One region of the Streptomyces sp. NPDC006458 genome, then DNA from elsewhere that is predicted to be linked to it. Evidence: riboswitches for the same ligand, from Rfam matches in the RefSeq annotation. Region 1 holds a riboswitch; the other holds the start of a gene.
The links. A riboswitch is a leader RNA that binds a small molecule or an ion and turns the genes downstream of it on or off. The one in region 1 is predicted to bind ZMP and ZTP.

Region 1 (6,598 bases):
CACCGGTACGTCCACGGCCCGGGTGATCCGCGCGACGGCCGCGAACATCTCGTCGGCCGGGGTCTGCCCGTCCGCGTACCCCAGCGAGGCGGCGATCCCGGCGCTCGGCGTGGCCAGCGCGGGGAACCCCGCCTCGACGAGCACCCGGGCACCGGCCGCGTCCCAGGGGCCGGGCAGGACCAGGGGGTCGGCGGGGGAGGGGCGCCGGTGCAGGGCGCGGAAGACCGCCGCCCCGCCGCCGGTCACCGGGCCGGGCCGCCACTCGCTCACGTGTGCGCCCCGGGCCGGTAGTGACCGGGCACCATCCGGCAGGTCACGCCGAACCGGTTCCACGCGTTGATGACCGTGATCACCGCGATCACCTGGGCCAGCTCCGCGTCCTCGAAGTGCTTGGCGGCCCGCTCGTAGACCTCGTCCGGCACGAAGCCTCCCCCAGCCAGCTCGGTCACCGCCTCGGCCAGCTCCAGGGCCGCCAGTTCCTTCCCGGTGTAGAAGTGCTCCGACTCCCGCCAGGCGCCGAGCTGCACGATCCGCTCCACGCTCTCCCCCGCGGCGAGGGCGTCCTTGCTGTGCATGTCCAGGCAGAAGGCGCAGTTGTTGAGCTGCGAGGCGCGGATCTTGACCAGCTCCACCAGCCGCGGGTCGAGGCCCTTGTTGGCGGCGGCCTCCAGCCGGACCATCGCCTTGTACACATCGGGCGCGAGCTCGGCCCAGGCCAGGCGCGCGGGGCGTTCGGGGGCGTACTCGACTGTCTCGTCCGTCGTCATGCCTACGACCCTAGGAACCCTAAGGCCCACGGGTATGGTCCATTGTCATGGCGAAACCGTGGGCCACTTTCGGCATCGACCTGCACCTGGAACCCGCCGGACCGGGACTGCGCCGGGGGCTGACCGAAGCCCTGCGCGAGGCCGTGCGCACCGGCCGGCTCGCCCCCGGCACCCGGCTGCCGTCCTCCCGCGCGCTCGCCGCGGACCTGGGCATCGCCCGCAACACCGTCGCCGACGCCTACGCCGACCTCGTCGCCGAGGGCTGGCTCACCGGCCGGCAGGGCTCGGGCACCCGGGTCGCCGAGGGGGTAACCTCCGCGTCCTTCGGGCAGTGGAGGAATGCCGCGTCCGCCACCGCGCGGACGCTCCCGCCACCGCACCGCCGCCCGGCCGCCGGACCCGCCTACTCGCTGATCCCCGGCACCCCCGACCTCTCCTCCTTCCCGCGCACCCAGTGGCTCACGGCCGCCCGCCGCGCCCTGGCCGCCGCCCCGCACGACGCCCTCGGCTACGGCGACCCACGAGGCCGCGTCGAACTGCGCACCGCCCTCGCCGGATACCTCTCCCGCGCCCGCGGCGTGCGCGCCCACCCCGACCGCATCGTCGTCTGCGCGGGCCTCGCGGACGGGCTGCGGCTGCTCGCCCAGGCCCTGCGCCGACGAGGCCTCGGCACCCTCGCCGTGGAGTCGTACGGCCTCGACGTGCACCGGGAGCTCGTGGAACGCGAGGGCCTCGCCACCACCCCGCTGCCGTTCGACGCGGACGGCACCGTCACCGAGGGCCTGGCGGCCGAGGGCGCGGTCCTGCTCACCCCCGCCCACCAGTTCCCCATGGGGCTCGCCCTGCGCTCCGACCGCCGCGCCTCCCTCGTCGACTGGGCCCGCAGCACCGGCGGACTGATCCTGGAGGACGACTACGACGGCGAGTTCCGCTACGACCGCCGCCAGCCCGTCGGCGCCCTCCAGGTCCTCGACCCCGAGCGCGTCGCCTACCTCGGCACCGCCAGCAAGTCCCTCGCCCCCGGCCTGCGCCTGGGCTGGCTGGTGCTGCCGCGCCCGCTGGTGGAGGAGGTCACCGCGCTGGGCGGCGCCCGCTCGGCCAGCGCCGTCGAGCAGCTCACCCTCGCCGAGTTCATCGCCTCCGGCGCCTACGACCGCCATCTGCGCTCCGCCCGGCTGCGCTACCGGCGACGCCGCGACGCCCTGGTCGCCGCCCTCGCCGAACGCGCCCCGGAGGTGACGGTCACCGGCATCGCGGCCGGACTGCACGCCGTCCTGCGACTGCCGCCCGGCACCGAGCAGTCCGTCGTCCGCGCCGCCGCCTGGCACGGCCTCGCCGTGCACGGACTGTCCTTCCACCGCCACCCCGACGCCACAGGCGATCCCCTCGACGCCCTGGTCATCGGCTACGGAACCCCGCCCGACCACGCCTGGGCCGGGACCCTCGACGCGCTGTGCGCGGCCCTCCCGTAGGGTGTGCGGGCACACGCGCGAACTCTCGGGGGAGACAACCGACATGGCAGAAGCACGGCGACGGCTGCGCTCCGGCACGGTCGTCCTCGGCGCCTGGGTCGTCGACGGCGAGTCCGCCGGTCTCGGCATCCGCGAGTCCTGCGGCCTGGTCACGGACGAGTACGCCCGCTTCCTCTGCCGCATGTGATCCTCTGACGCCGGGTTCCGGGCCGGACCCGGTACCGCATCGCCGGGGCCGGCCCGGCCGGGGTGCCGGGGGCTGGGCGCCGGGGGCTACTGGCCCAGCACGTCCCGCAGTTGGGCCAGTCCCCAGTCCAGGTCCTCCTCGGAGATCACCAGCGGCGGCGCGATGCGGACCGTGTGCCCATGGGTGTCCTTCACCAGCACCCTCCGCTCCATCAGCCGCTCCGAGACGTCCCGGCCCGTCCCGTACGCCGGAGCGATGTCGATCCCCGCCCACAGCCCACGCCCCCGCACCGCCGTGACCGGCCCGCCGCCGGTGAGCGCCGCCAGCTCCCGGTGCAGCCGCTCGCCGAGCAGGGCCGACCGCTCCTGGTACTCGCCCGTCCGCAGCATGGCGAGCACCTCCAGCGCCACCGCGCACGCCAGCGGGTTCCCGCCGAACGTCGACCCGTGCTCCCCGGGCCGGAACACCCCGAGCACCTCGGCACTCGACACCACCGCCGACACCGGCACGATCCCGCCGCCCAGCGCCTTGCCCAGCACATACATGTCCGGCACGACACCCTCGTGCTCACACGCGAACGTCCGCCCCGTGCGCCCGAGTCCGGACTGGACCTCGTCCGCCACGAACAGCACGTTCCGCTCCCGGGTCAGCCTGCGGACCTCCGGCAGATAGCCGGCCGGCGGCACGATCACCCCCGACTCGCCCTGGATCGGCTCCAGCAGCACCGCCACCGTGTTCTCCGTCAGGGCCGACCGCATCGCCGTCAGATCCCCGTACGGCACGATCTCGAACCCCGGTGTGTACGGCCCGAAGTCCGTCCGCGCCTCCGTGTCCGTCGAGAAGCTGATCACCGTCGTGGTGCGGCCGTGGAAGTTGCCGCCCGCGACGACGACCTTCGCCCTCTCCGCCGGCACGCCCTTGACCCGGTACCCCCACTTTCGGGCGGTCTTCACCGCCGTCTCCACCGCCTCCACGCCGGTGTTCATCGGCAGCACCGTCTCCATGCCGCACAGTTCGGCGAGCTCCGTGCAGAACGCGGCGAAGCGGTCGTGATGGAACGCCCGCGAGGTCAGCGTCACCCGGTCCAGCTGCGCCTTCGCCGCCTCGACCAGGCGCCGGTTGCCGTGCCCGAAATTGAGCGCCGAGTAGCCGGCCAGCAGATCCAGATACCGCCTCCCCTCCACATCCGTCATCCACGCCCCGTCGGCCGTGGCCACGACCACCGGCAGGGGGTCGTAGGTGTGCGCGCTGTGCGCCTCAGCGGCGGCGATGAGGGCGTCGGTGGCGGTCATGGCGTCTCCCGGAGGTGTGGCAGACAAATGGGGGCAGACCTCCCTTCTATCCTCGCCCGCATGGTGGACGCGGGAGCCGCGCGCGAGGAACCGCCCGGTAGGCTGGCCCAGGGCCGTGACTGGCGCGCTGGGCCCTGCCGACGGCAGGGCCCGAGGATGGGACCGACCATCGGGGAGCGGCCTTGTGATGATCAGTGCCGTGCGCCTGGGCCAGCCGTGAACCGTGAACACACACGCCGTCCGGAGGCCGACATGCCCGAGCAGCAGCCCCTCTCCACCGAGTCCACCGCCTTCCGTGCCGCCCTCGACGTGATCCGCGCCGTCGAGCCGCGCGTCGCCGACGCCATCGGCCAGGAGGTCCACGACCAGCGAGAGATGCTCAAGCTGATCGCCTCCGAGAACTACGCCTCCCCGGCGACCCTCCTCGCGATGGGCAACTGGTTCAGCGACAAGTACGCCGAGGGCACCGTCGGCCGCCGCTTCTACGCCGGCTGCCGCAACGTCGACACCGTCGAGTCGCTGGCCGCCGAGCACGCCAAGGAACTCTTCGGCGCCCGCCACGCCTACGTACAGCCGCACTCCGGCATCGACGCCAACCTCGTCGCCTTCTGGGCGGTCCTCGCCGACCGCGTCGAGGTCCCCTTCCTGGAGAAGACCGGCGCCCGCCAGGTCAACGACCTCAGCGAGGCCGACTGGGCCGAGCTGCGCCAGGCATTCGGCAACCAGCGCATGCTCGGCATGTCCCTGGACGCCGGCGGTCACCTCACCCACGGCTTCCGCCCGAACATCTCCGGCAAGATGTTCGACCAGCGCTCCTACGGCACCGACCCGGCCACCGGCCTGATCGACTACGACGCGCTGCGCGCCCAGGCCCGCGAGTTCAAGCCGCTGATCGTCGTCGCCGGCTACTCCGCCTACCCCCGTCTGGTGAACTTCCGCATCATGCGCGAGATCGCCGACGAGGTCGGTGCCACGCTCATGGTCGACATGGCCCACTTCGCGGGCCTGGTCGCCGGCAAGGTCCTCACCGGCGACTTCGACCCGGTCCCGCACGCCCAGATCGTCACCACCACCACCCACAAGTCGCTGCGCGGCCCGCGCGGCGGCATGGTCCTGTGCGACGACTCCCTCAAGGACCAGGTCGACCGCGGCTGCCCGATGGTGCTCGGCGGCCCGCTGCCGCACGTGATGGCGGCCAAGGCGGTGGCCCTCGCCGAGGCCCGCCGGCCCTCCTTCCGTGACTACGCCCAGCGGATCGTGGACAACTCCCGCGCCCTCGCCGAGGGCCTGATGCGCCGGGGCGCGACCCTGGTGACCGGCGGCACCGACAACCACCTCAACCTGATCGACGTGGCCACCTCCTACGGCCTCACCGGCCGCCAGGCCGAGGCCGCCCTGCTGGACTCCGGCATCGTCACCAACCGCAACGCCATCCCCGCCGACCCGAACGGCGCCTGGTACACCTCCGGCATCCGCATCGGCACCCCGGCGCTGACCACCCGCGGCCTCGGCACCGCCGAGATGGACGAGGTGGCCGGCCTGATCGACCGGGTCCTCACCGCCACGGAGGCCGGCACCACCAAGTCCGGCGCCCCCTCCAAGGCCTCGCACGTCCTCGACGCGAAGATCTCCGAGGAGATCGCCCACCGGGCCACCGACCTGGTGGCGGGCTTCCCGCTGTACCCGGAGGTCGACCTCGGCTGACGCCACCGCCCGGGGCCACGGCCCGCGGGGCGTGACTCACAGGCCGGCCGGCTCCTGACGGGGCTGCCCCCGCGACGGCTCGGACTCCTCCCGGGCCGTCGCGCGGCGTATCAGCGGGGGCCCGCCGTACCCGCCCGCGAGGCCGACGCCGAGTTTCCGCCCCGTCCCCGACCTCCCCTCGCGCTCTGAGAGAATGGGTGCCATGGCCTCTGACCGACCTCGCGTGCTCTCCGGAATCCAGCCCACGTCGGGCTCGTTCCACCTCGGCAACTACCTCGGTGCCGTCCGCCAGTGGGTGGCCCTGCAGGAGACCCACGACGCGTTCTACATGGTCGTCGACCTGCACGCGATCACGCTCCCGCAGGACCCGAAGGAGCTGCGGGACAACACCCGGCTCGCCGCCGCGCAGCTGCTCGCGGCCGGGCTCGACCCCGAGCGCTGCACGCTGTTCGTCCAGAGCCATGTGCCCGAGCACGCGCAGCTCGCCTGGATCATGAACTGCCTCACCGGCTTCGGCGAGGCCTCGCGCATGACGCAGTTCAAGGACAAGTCCGCCAAGCAGGGCGCCGAGCGCGCCTCGGTCGGCCTGTTCACCTACCCGATCCTCCAGGTCGCCGACATCCTGCTGTACCAGGCGAACGAGGTGCCGGTGGGCGAGGACCAGCGCCAGCACATCGAGCTCACCCGTGACCTCGCCGAGCGGTTCAACGGCCGCTTCGGGGAGACCTTCACCATCCCCAAGCCGTACATCCTCAAGGAGACGGCGAAGATCTACGACCTCCAGGACCCGGCGATCAAGATGAGCAAGTCGGCGTCCACGCCGAAGGGCCTCATCAACCTGCTCGACGAGCCGAAGGCGACCGCGAAGAAGGTCAAGAGCGCGGTCACCGACACCGACACGGTGGTCCGCTACGACGCCGAGGCCAAGCCGGGTGTGAGCAACCTCCTGACGATCTACTCGACCCTCACGGGGGCGGGAATCGCCGAGCTGGAGGAGAAGTACGCGGGCAAGGGCTACGGTGCGCTCAAGACGGACCTCGCCGAGGTCGTGGTCGAGTTCGTGACGCCGTTCCGGGAGCGGACCCAGCAGTATCTGGACGACTCCGAGACGCTGGACTCGATCCTGGCCAAGGGCGCGGAGAAGGCGCGTGCCGTCGCGGCGGAGACGCTCGCGCA
Region 2 (6,598 bases), on a different contig from region 1:
GCGGCCGGCGATGTTGCTCACCGCCTGGAGGCTGACCACGGCCGAGTTGGCCCCCACGAGGGCCTCCCGCCCGACCAGGCCGGGCAGGGTGCTCTGCGAGCCGATGTCGAAGAACACGGTCGCGCAGCCGGTCAGCAGCACGACCGCGAAGAGATGTCCGAGGGTGAGGGCGTCCAGCCACCAGGCCAGCGGCACCGAGGCGTTGAGGGCGGCGCGGATCAGATCGGCGCCGATCAGGACACGGCGGTGGCGCATCCGGTCCACCCAGGCCCCGGCGGGCAGGCCGATCAGCAGGAACGCCAGGGTGCTGAGGGCGGCCAGTGCCCCCACCGCGCCGGGGCTCGCGTCGAGCGCGGCCACGGCGACCAGCGGGACGGCCACATAGCCGACGTTCGTGCCGAGTTGGCTGAGCGTCGTGGCGGTGAAGAGCGTACGGAAGTCGCGGACGTGCCAGGGTGAGTCGGGGCGGGTGCGCCGGGATGAGTCGGAGCGGATGTCGGTCACATCAGCACGCTGCCGCACCTCTCCGTCGCAGGACAAGTGAAAGGATCTACACCAACACTTAAGCGATTCTGAGGAGTTGAGGGTCGGTCACCACAGGACCGACTCGCCGGACAGCGTGCGGCCATGCCCGCTCCTTCCTTCAGCGACTCCCCGCGCTCCTCGGTGTCGTGATCGGCGCTCTCGGCTCCTGTCCGGCGATCGCGCGCAGCGACACCGCCCGCTTCCGGCGGGAGCGGGACGCCCGGTGGGAGGAACGGCGGCTGTCCGTGTACGCGTGCACGGGCCGGTGATGTCCCGCGGCCCCGGGGGCGGACGTGCCACTGGCGTTCGCGGCCCAGGGGCGCACGGGCCGGTGATGTCCGCGGCCCAGCGGCGGCGCAACGGGCCGGTGATGTCCGCGGCCCAGGGGCGCACGCAGCCGGTGATGTCCGCGGCCCAGAGGCGGCGCACGGGCCGGTGGTGTCCGGGGTCAGCGGCCCCGGGCGGTCGGGGGCGGTCGGGTGAGCCGGGGGGTCAGCGGTAGCCGGTCGTGTCCGCCTTCTTGCCCGCGTCGGAGACCTCCACCAGGTAGCGCCAGGCGTCCGGGCGGCTGCCGTCGAGGTCGGTGAAGCCGTAGATCTGGGCGAGCCCGCCGCTGGACAGGGACTGGCCGTTGAAGCGGGCGACCGCCGGGTCGGCGGCGAGCGCCACGACCGCGCGGCCGACGTAACGCGGGGTCTCGGAGATGGCGAAGTGGGGCACCCGCTCCAGTGCGTCGCGCCAGTTGTCCTCGCGGACGCCGAAGTGCTCCAGCATGATCTCCGACCGCAGCCAGCCAGGCGTGAGCGCGAGCGCGCTCGCCCCGCGCGGGCCGAGTTCCTCGCCGAGGGCGAAGCCCATCCGCAGCACGGCCGTCTTGGCGAGGTCGTAGAAGAAGGAGTTGCGGTAGTTCTTCCCGTTGTACTCGGCGGTGCCGTCGGTCATCTCCACGACCAGGCCGCCGGGGTGGCGCAGGAGCAGCGGCAGCGCGTGATGGCTCGTGATCGCGTGCGTGTCCACGGCCAGCCGGAGCAGCCGCAGTCCGTTGTCGAGGTCGTGCTCCCAGACGGGCGACTCCCACTCGAAGAGGTTCTCGCCGCCCCAGATGTCGTTCACCAGGACGTCCAGACGCCCCTGCTCGGTGTCGATCCGTTCGACGAGGGCGCGCACCTGACCGGCCTCCAGGTGGTCGGTGGGCACGGCGATGCCCTCGCCGCCCGCCTCGGTGACCAGGTCCGCGGTGTCCTCGATGGTCTCGGGACGGTCGTACTCGGAGCGGCGCTCGCGGGTGGTGCGTCCGGTGACGTACACGGTGGCGCCCGCCGCTCCCAGTTCGACGGCGATCCCACGGCCCGCGCCCCGGGTCGCCCCGGCGACGAGCGCCACCTTGCCCTGCAACGGCTTGTCCATGTCCTTCAGCAGCCTCTCGCGCTCGTGCTCTCTCACGTGCCTTCGAGACTGCCCCGTCATCCGGACATCTTCTGTCACCTTTTACCGCGGGTTCACCCGGCGGCGCGGCAGGTCGGCCCGTCCGGCGTCGTCATGCCGGTGCTGCCGTGCGGGGCGCCGGATCAGTGGCCGCGGTCGATCCACTCCTTGAGGTGCGGGGCCTCGGCGCCGATGGTCGTGGCGTCGCCGTGGCCGGTGAGCACCTTCGTCTCGGGCGGCAGGGTCAGCAGGCGGTCGCGGATGGAGTCGATGATCGTCGGGAAGTGCGACCAGGAGCGGCCGGTCGCGCCCGGTCCGCCCCGGAAGAGGGTGTCTCCGGTGAACACCGCGCCCAGGCCGGGGTCGTACAGGCACACCGCGCCCGGAGCGTGCCCCGGTGTGTGCAGGATCCGGAGGTCGGCGCCCGCGGCCTCGATGACCTGGCCGTCGTGCAACCAGGCGTCCGGCTCGCGCTCCGGGTGGGTCTGCCGCCACAGCGGCAGGTCGTCGGCGTGCAGCCAGATGGTGGCCCCGGTGCGCTCGGCGAGGGCGGGTGCGGCGCCGATGTGGTCGTTGTGGGCGTGGGTGCACACGATGGCCGTCAGCCTCCGGGTGCCGACGGCCGCTGCGATGGCGTCGACGTCATGGGCGGCGTCGATGACGACGACCTCGTGGTCGTCGCCGACCAGCCAGACGTTGTTGTCGACGTCCCAGGTGCCGCCGTCGAGCGTGAACTGGCCCGAGGTCACCAGGCGTTCGATGCGCGGGGTGGTCACAGCACCACCACCGAGCGCAGCACGTCGCCCTGGTGCATCCGCTCGAACGCCATCTCCACCTCGTCGAGCCGGATGGTCTCCGTGACGAACGCGCCCAGGTCCAGGCGGCCCTGCCGGTGCAGGTCGATCAGCATGGGGAAGTCGCGCGAGGGCAGACAGTCGCCGTACCAGGAGGACTTGAGGGACCCGCCGCGTCCGAAGACGTCCAGCAGGGGCAGTTCGAGCTTCATCTCCGGGGTGGGCACGCCGACCAGGACGACGGTGCCGGCCAGGTCGCGGGCGTAGAAGGCCTGCCGGTAGGTCTCCGGGCGGCCGACCGCCTCGATGACGACATCGGCGCCGAAGCCGCCGGTGAGTTCCCGGATCGCCTCGACGGGGTCGGTGTCCTTGGAGTTGACGGTGTGGGTGGCGCCCAGCGAGCGGGCCTTGTCCAGTTTTCGGTCGTCGATGTCGACGGCGATGATCGTCGCCGCCCCGGCCAGGTTCGATCCCGCGACGGCGGCGCAGCCGACGCCGCCGCAGCCGATCACGGCGACCGAGTCGCCCCGGCCGACGTTCCCGGTGTTGAGGGCGGCGCCGATGCCCGCCATGACCCCGCAGCCCAGCAGTCCGGCGACGGCCGGCGAGACGTCCGGGTCGACCTTGGTGCACTGGCCCGCGGCGACCAGGGTCTTCTCGGCGAACGCGCCGATGCCGAGCGCCGGGGAGAGTTCCCGGCCGTCGGTGAGGGTCATGCGCTGCCCGGCGTTGTGGGTGTCGAAGCAGTACCAGGGTCTGCCGCGCAGACAGGCCCTGCAACGCCCGCACACCGCACGCCAGTTGAGGATCACGAAGTCCCCGGGCGCCACGTCCTCGACGCCGTCGCCCACCGACTCGACGACGCCCGCGGCCTCATGGCCGAGCAGGAAGGGGAACTCGTCGCTGATGCCGCCCTGTTTGTAGTGCAGGTCCGTGTGGCAGACGCCGCAGGCCTGGATCCGCACCACCGCCTCGCCGGGGCCCGGGTCGGGCACGACGATCGTCTCCACTCGGACCGGCTCGTCCTTGCCGGGTGCGATCACGCCGCGTACTTCCTGCGCCATGGCTGCTGGGTCCCCTTCCGTCGGCGGGCGTTGTGTCCCTGCGCCCGACCCTACGCGTCGATCACCATGGCGGGAGCGGACGGCGGACGCAACACGCCCGGCCGCGTCCGGGTCGGGGACGCGGCCGGGCGGGTGGGCGCGGCACTGGGCGTGCGGTGCCGGGCATCAGTACTCGATGCCCAGGATCAGTAGTCGATGCCGGGGAGCAGCCCGGTGACCGGGGCGGCCAGGTCGGTGAGCTGCCGCAGCTGGCTGAGGTCGTTCAGCCGGCTCAGCTGCCGCAGCTGGTCCGACGGCCGCGGGAGTGTGCCCTTGTGCTGCTCGGGGATGTCGCTGACGGCGAGCGAGTCCAGGGTGCTGAGCGGGCTCAGCTTGCCGTCGGGCTGGGCGACCGCGTCCGCGGCGCTCGCCGCGGGCGCGACGATGGCGGTGACCCCGGCGGCGAGGCACGCGGCGGCGAGGATACGACGAGTTGAGATCATGTCCTCAGCAACGCGTACCGCCTGCTCCGGACACGGCCCGCGGTCGCCGCTCACCCGTCAGGCGGAGATCGGCCCCCGGCCCCTCGCTCACCCGTACGGTGCCGGATCCCTGCCGCGCTTGCCGGTCCCCGCGGGACGGAGGACGCTCGTACTGAGACCGCGACGTCCCGTCGCCCGCCGGGCCGCGCGCGCCTCGGAGGAGGTCATCATGGGTACCAGCACGAGCCCCGCCTTCAACGCCGACACCCTGCGCCGGGGCCTGGAAGGACAGTCGGCGGACGGTCTGATGTCGCTCTACGCCGACGACGCGGAGGTGCGGATCATCGACCGCAACACCCAGCCCAGCCATCCCATGGTCATGAACGGCCGCGACCAGATCCAATCGATGCTCAACGACGTCTACAGCCGGGACATGACGCACAAGATGGAGGAGTGCATCGTCCAGGGCGACCGCGCCGCCTACAGCGAGTCGTGTCTGTACCCGGACGGTGTCCGGGTGCTCTCCGAGTCGATGATCAGGCTGCGGGACGGCAAGATCGTCGAGCAGATCATGATCCAGGCATGGGACGAATAGCGCGCCACCTGCCGCTCATCCGGTTCAGCACCCGGATGAGCTGGACCTTCTCGGCGCGAGCGGGGCTGGCACCGGCTCCGGCGCGCCGGGCGAGGCGGTCGGGTCCGGCCGCCGTGGCGCGCCAGCAGATGGCCGTGGCCGCGCTGCGGACGCTGCTGCGCCGGGCCCGGCCGCATCCGCTCGCCGCGGCCCGGCCCTCCCGGCGCCGCGCCCGGTCGAGGTGACCGGGGCCCGGCGCCGGGGGCTCCACGGCCTCGGTTACGCTGACCGTGGGCCGTGACTGGCGCTGAGGTGGAGCACCACCGGGGAGCGGCCCTCATCCACAGACATGCCGTGCGCCTGGGCGACGAGATCGATCAGCTCAGGAGTGGATCATGACCCAGGCCCGGCTCATGGACGGCACCGCGCTCGCCCGCACCCTCGTCGAGGAGACCGCCGAGCGCGCCGCCGCCCTCACCGACCGCACCGGCACCGCCCCGTGCCTGGCGACCGTGCTCGTCGGCGCGGACCCCGCCTCCGTCACCTACGTCCGGATGAAGCAGAACCGCTGCCGTACGGCCGGGATCGCCTCGCGGCACGTGGAGCTGCCCGCGTCGACCACCACCGAGGAACTGGTCGGCACGCTGCGGGAGCTGTCCGCCGATCCGGCCGTGCACGGCATCCTGCTCCAGCATCCGATGGGCGAACACATAGACGAGCGGGCCGCGTTCGAGGCCATCGCGCCGGAGAAGGACGTCGACGGCGTCACCTTCGCCTCCTTCGCCACGATGAGCTTCGGCCTGCCGGGCTTCGTGTCCTGCACGCCCGGCGGCATCATGCGGCTGCTCGACGCGTACGACGTCGACCCGTCCGGCAAGCGCGCCGTGGTGGTGGGCCGCAGCGCCATCCTCGGCAAGCCGGCCGGCATGCTGCTGCTCGCCCGGGACGCCACGGTGACCTACTGCCACTCCCGGACCCGGGATCTGTCGGCGGCCGTGCGCGAGGCGGACATCGTGGTCGCCGCGGTGGGCCGGGCACGGCTGATCAAGGGCCAGGACATCAAGCCCGGCGCGGTCGTGATCGACGCGGGCTACAACGCGGGCAACGTCGGTGACGTCGACTTCGACTCGGCCGTCGAGCGGGCCTCGCTGATCACGCCCGTGCCCGGCGGTGTCGGTCCGATGACCATCGCCACGCTGCTGGAGCAGACGGTGGACGCGGCCGCCCGGCAGCTCAGCGTGGCGCGGTAGCCGCACCCGACACATCCAGGCCGCGGGCCCCGCTGCCGTTGGGCGGGGCCGGGCTGTGGGCATACTCTCCCCCGTGCGAGTCGCGATCATGACGGCGGGTTCCCGGGGCGACGTGGCCCCGTTCACCGGTCTCGGGCACGGTCTGGTGGGCGCGGGTCACGAGGTGACCCTGGTGACACACGCGAGGTTCGAACCGCTGGTGGCCGGGTCCGGAGTGCGCTTCCACGCACTGCCGGTCGATCCGAAGGACGAGCTGGAGTCCCCGCGGGGGCGTGGCCTGCACCGCAGCACGACGGGCGCGGGCAAGCTGCTGCGGGTGGCGTCGATGGCGCGGGCCGTGATGGGCCGGATGACGGAGGACCTGGTGGCCGCCGCGCGCGCGAGCGACGTGCTGCTGCTGGCCGCGTCGGTCGCCCCGCTGGGGCTGGCCGTGGCCGAGGGCCTCAGGCTGCCGAGCCTGGGCCTGAACCTCCAGCCCATCGCCCCCACCCGGGAGTTCGGGCCG

Region 2: linked by a shared signal. The riboswitch ahead of ABZZ79_RS10850 (bifunctional 5,10-methylenetetrahydrofolate dehydrogenase/5,10-methenyltetrahydrofolate cyclohydrolase) and the one ahead of ABZZ79_RS30195 (glycine hydroxymethyltransferase) in region 1 are both predicted to bind ZMP and ZTP.

The regions. Positions count from the first base shown of each region.
Region 1 covers NZ_JBEXPR010000026.1:110,407-117,004, forward strand. The annotation lists gene ABZZ79_RS30170 (isocitrate lyase/phosphoenolpyruvate mutase family protein) at 1-270, opposite strand, end outside; gene ABZZ79_RS30175 (carboxymuconolactone decarboxylase family protein) at 267-767, opposite strand; gene ABZZ79_RS30180 (PLP-dependent aminotransferase family protein) at 815-2,239, shown strand; partial or broken gene ABZZ79_RS30185 (glutathionylspermidine synthase family protein) at 2,319-2,434, shown strand; gene rocD (ornithine--oxo-acid transaminase) at 2,513-3,718, opposite strand; ZMP/ZTP riboswitch at 3,824-3,936, shown strand; gene ABZZ79_RS30195 (glycine hydroxymethyltransferase) at 3,971-5,422, shown strand; gene trpS (tryptophan--tRNA ligase) at 5,625-6,598, shown strand, end outside.
Region 2 covers NZ_JBEXPR010000006.1:247,458-254,055, reverse strand. The annotation lists gene ABZZ79_RS10885 (MFS transporter) at 1-504, opposite strand, end outside; gene ABZZ79_RS10880 (SDR family oxidoreductase) at 1,018-1,932, opposite strand; gene ABZZ79_RS10875 (MBL fold metallo-hydrolase) at 2,094-2,726, opposite strand; gene ABZZ79_RS10870 (S-(hydroxymethyl)mycothiol dehydrogenase) at 2,723-3,808, opposite strand; gene ABZZ79_RS10865 (hypothetical protein) at 3,994-4,290, opposite strand; gene ABZZ79_RS10860 (nuclear transport factor 2 family protein) at 4,499-4,864, shown strand; gene ABZZ79_RS10855 (hypothetical protein) at 4,852-5,088, shown strand; ZMP/ZTP riboswitch at 5,131-5,216, shown strand; gene ABZZ79_RS10850 (bifunctional 5,10-methylenetetrahydrofolate dehydrogenase/5,10-methenyltetrahydrofolate cyclohydrolase) at 5,239-6,093, shown strand; partial or broken gene ABZZ79_RS10845 (glycosyltransferase) at 6,182-6,598, shown strand, end outside.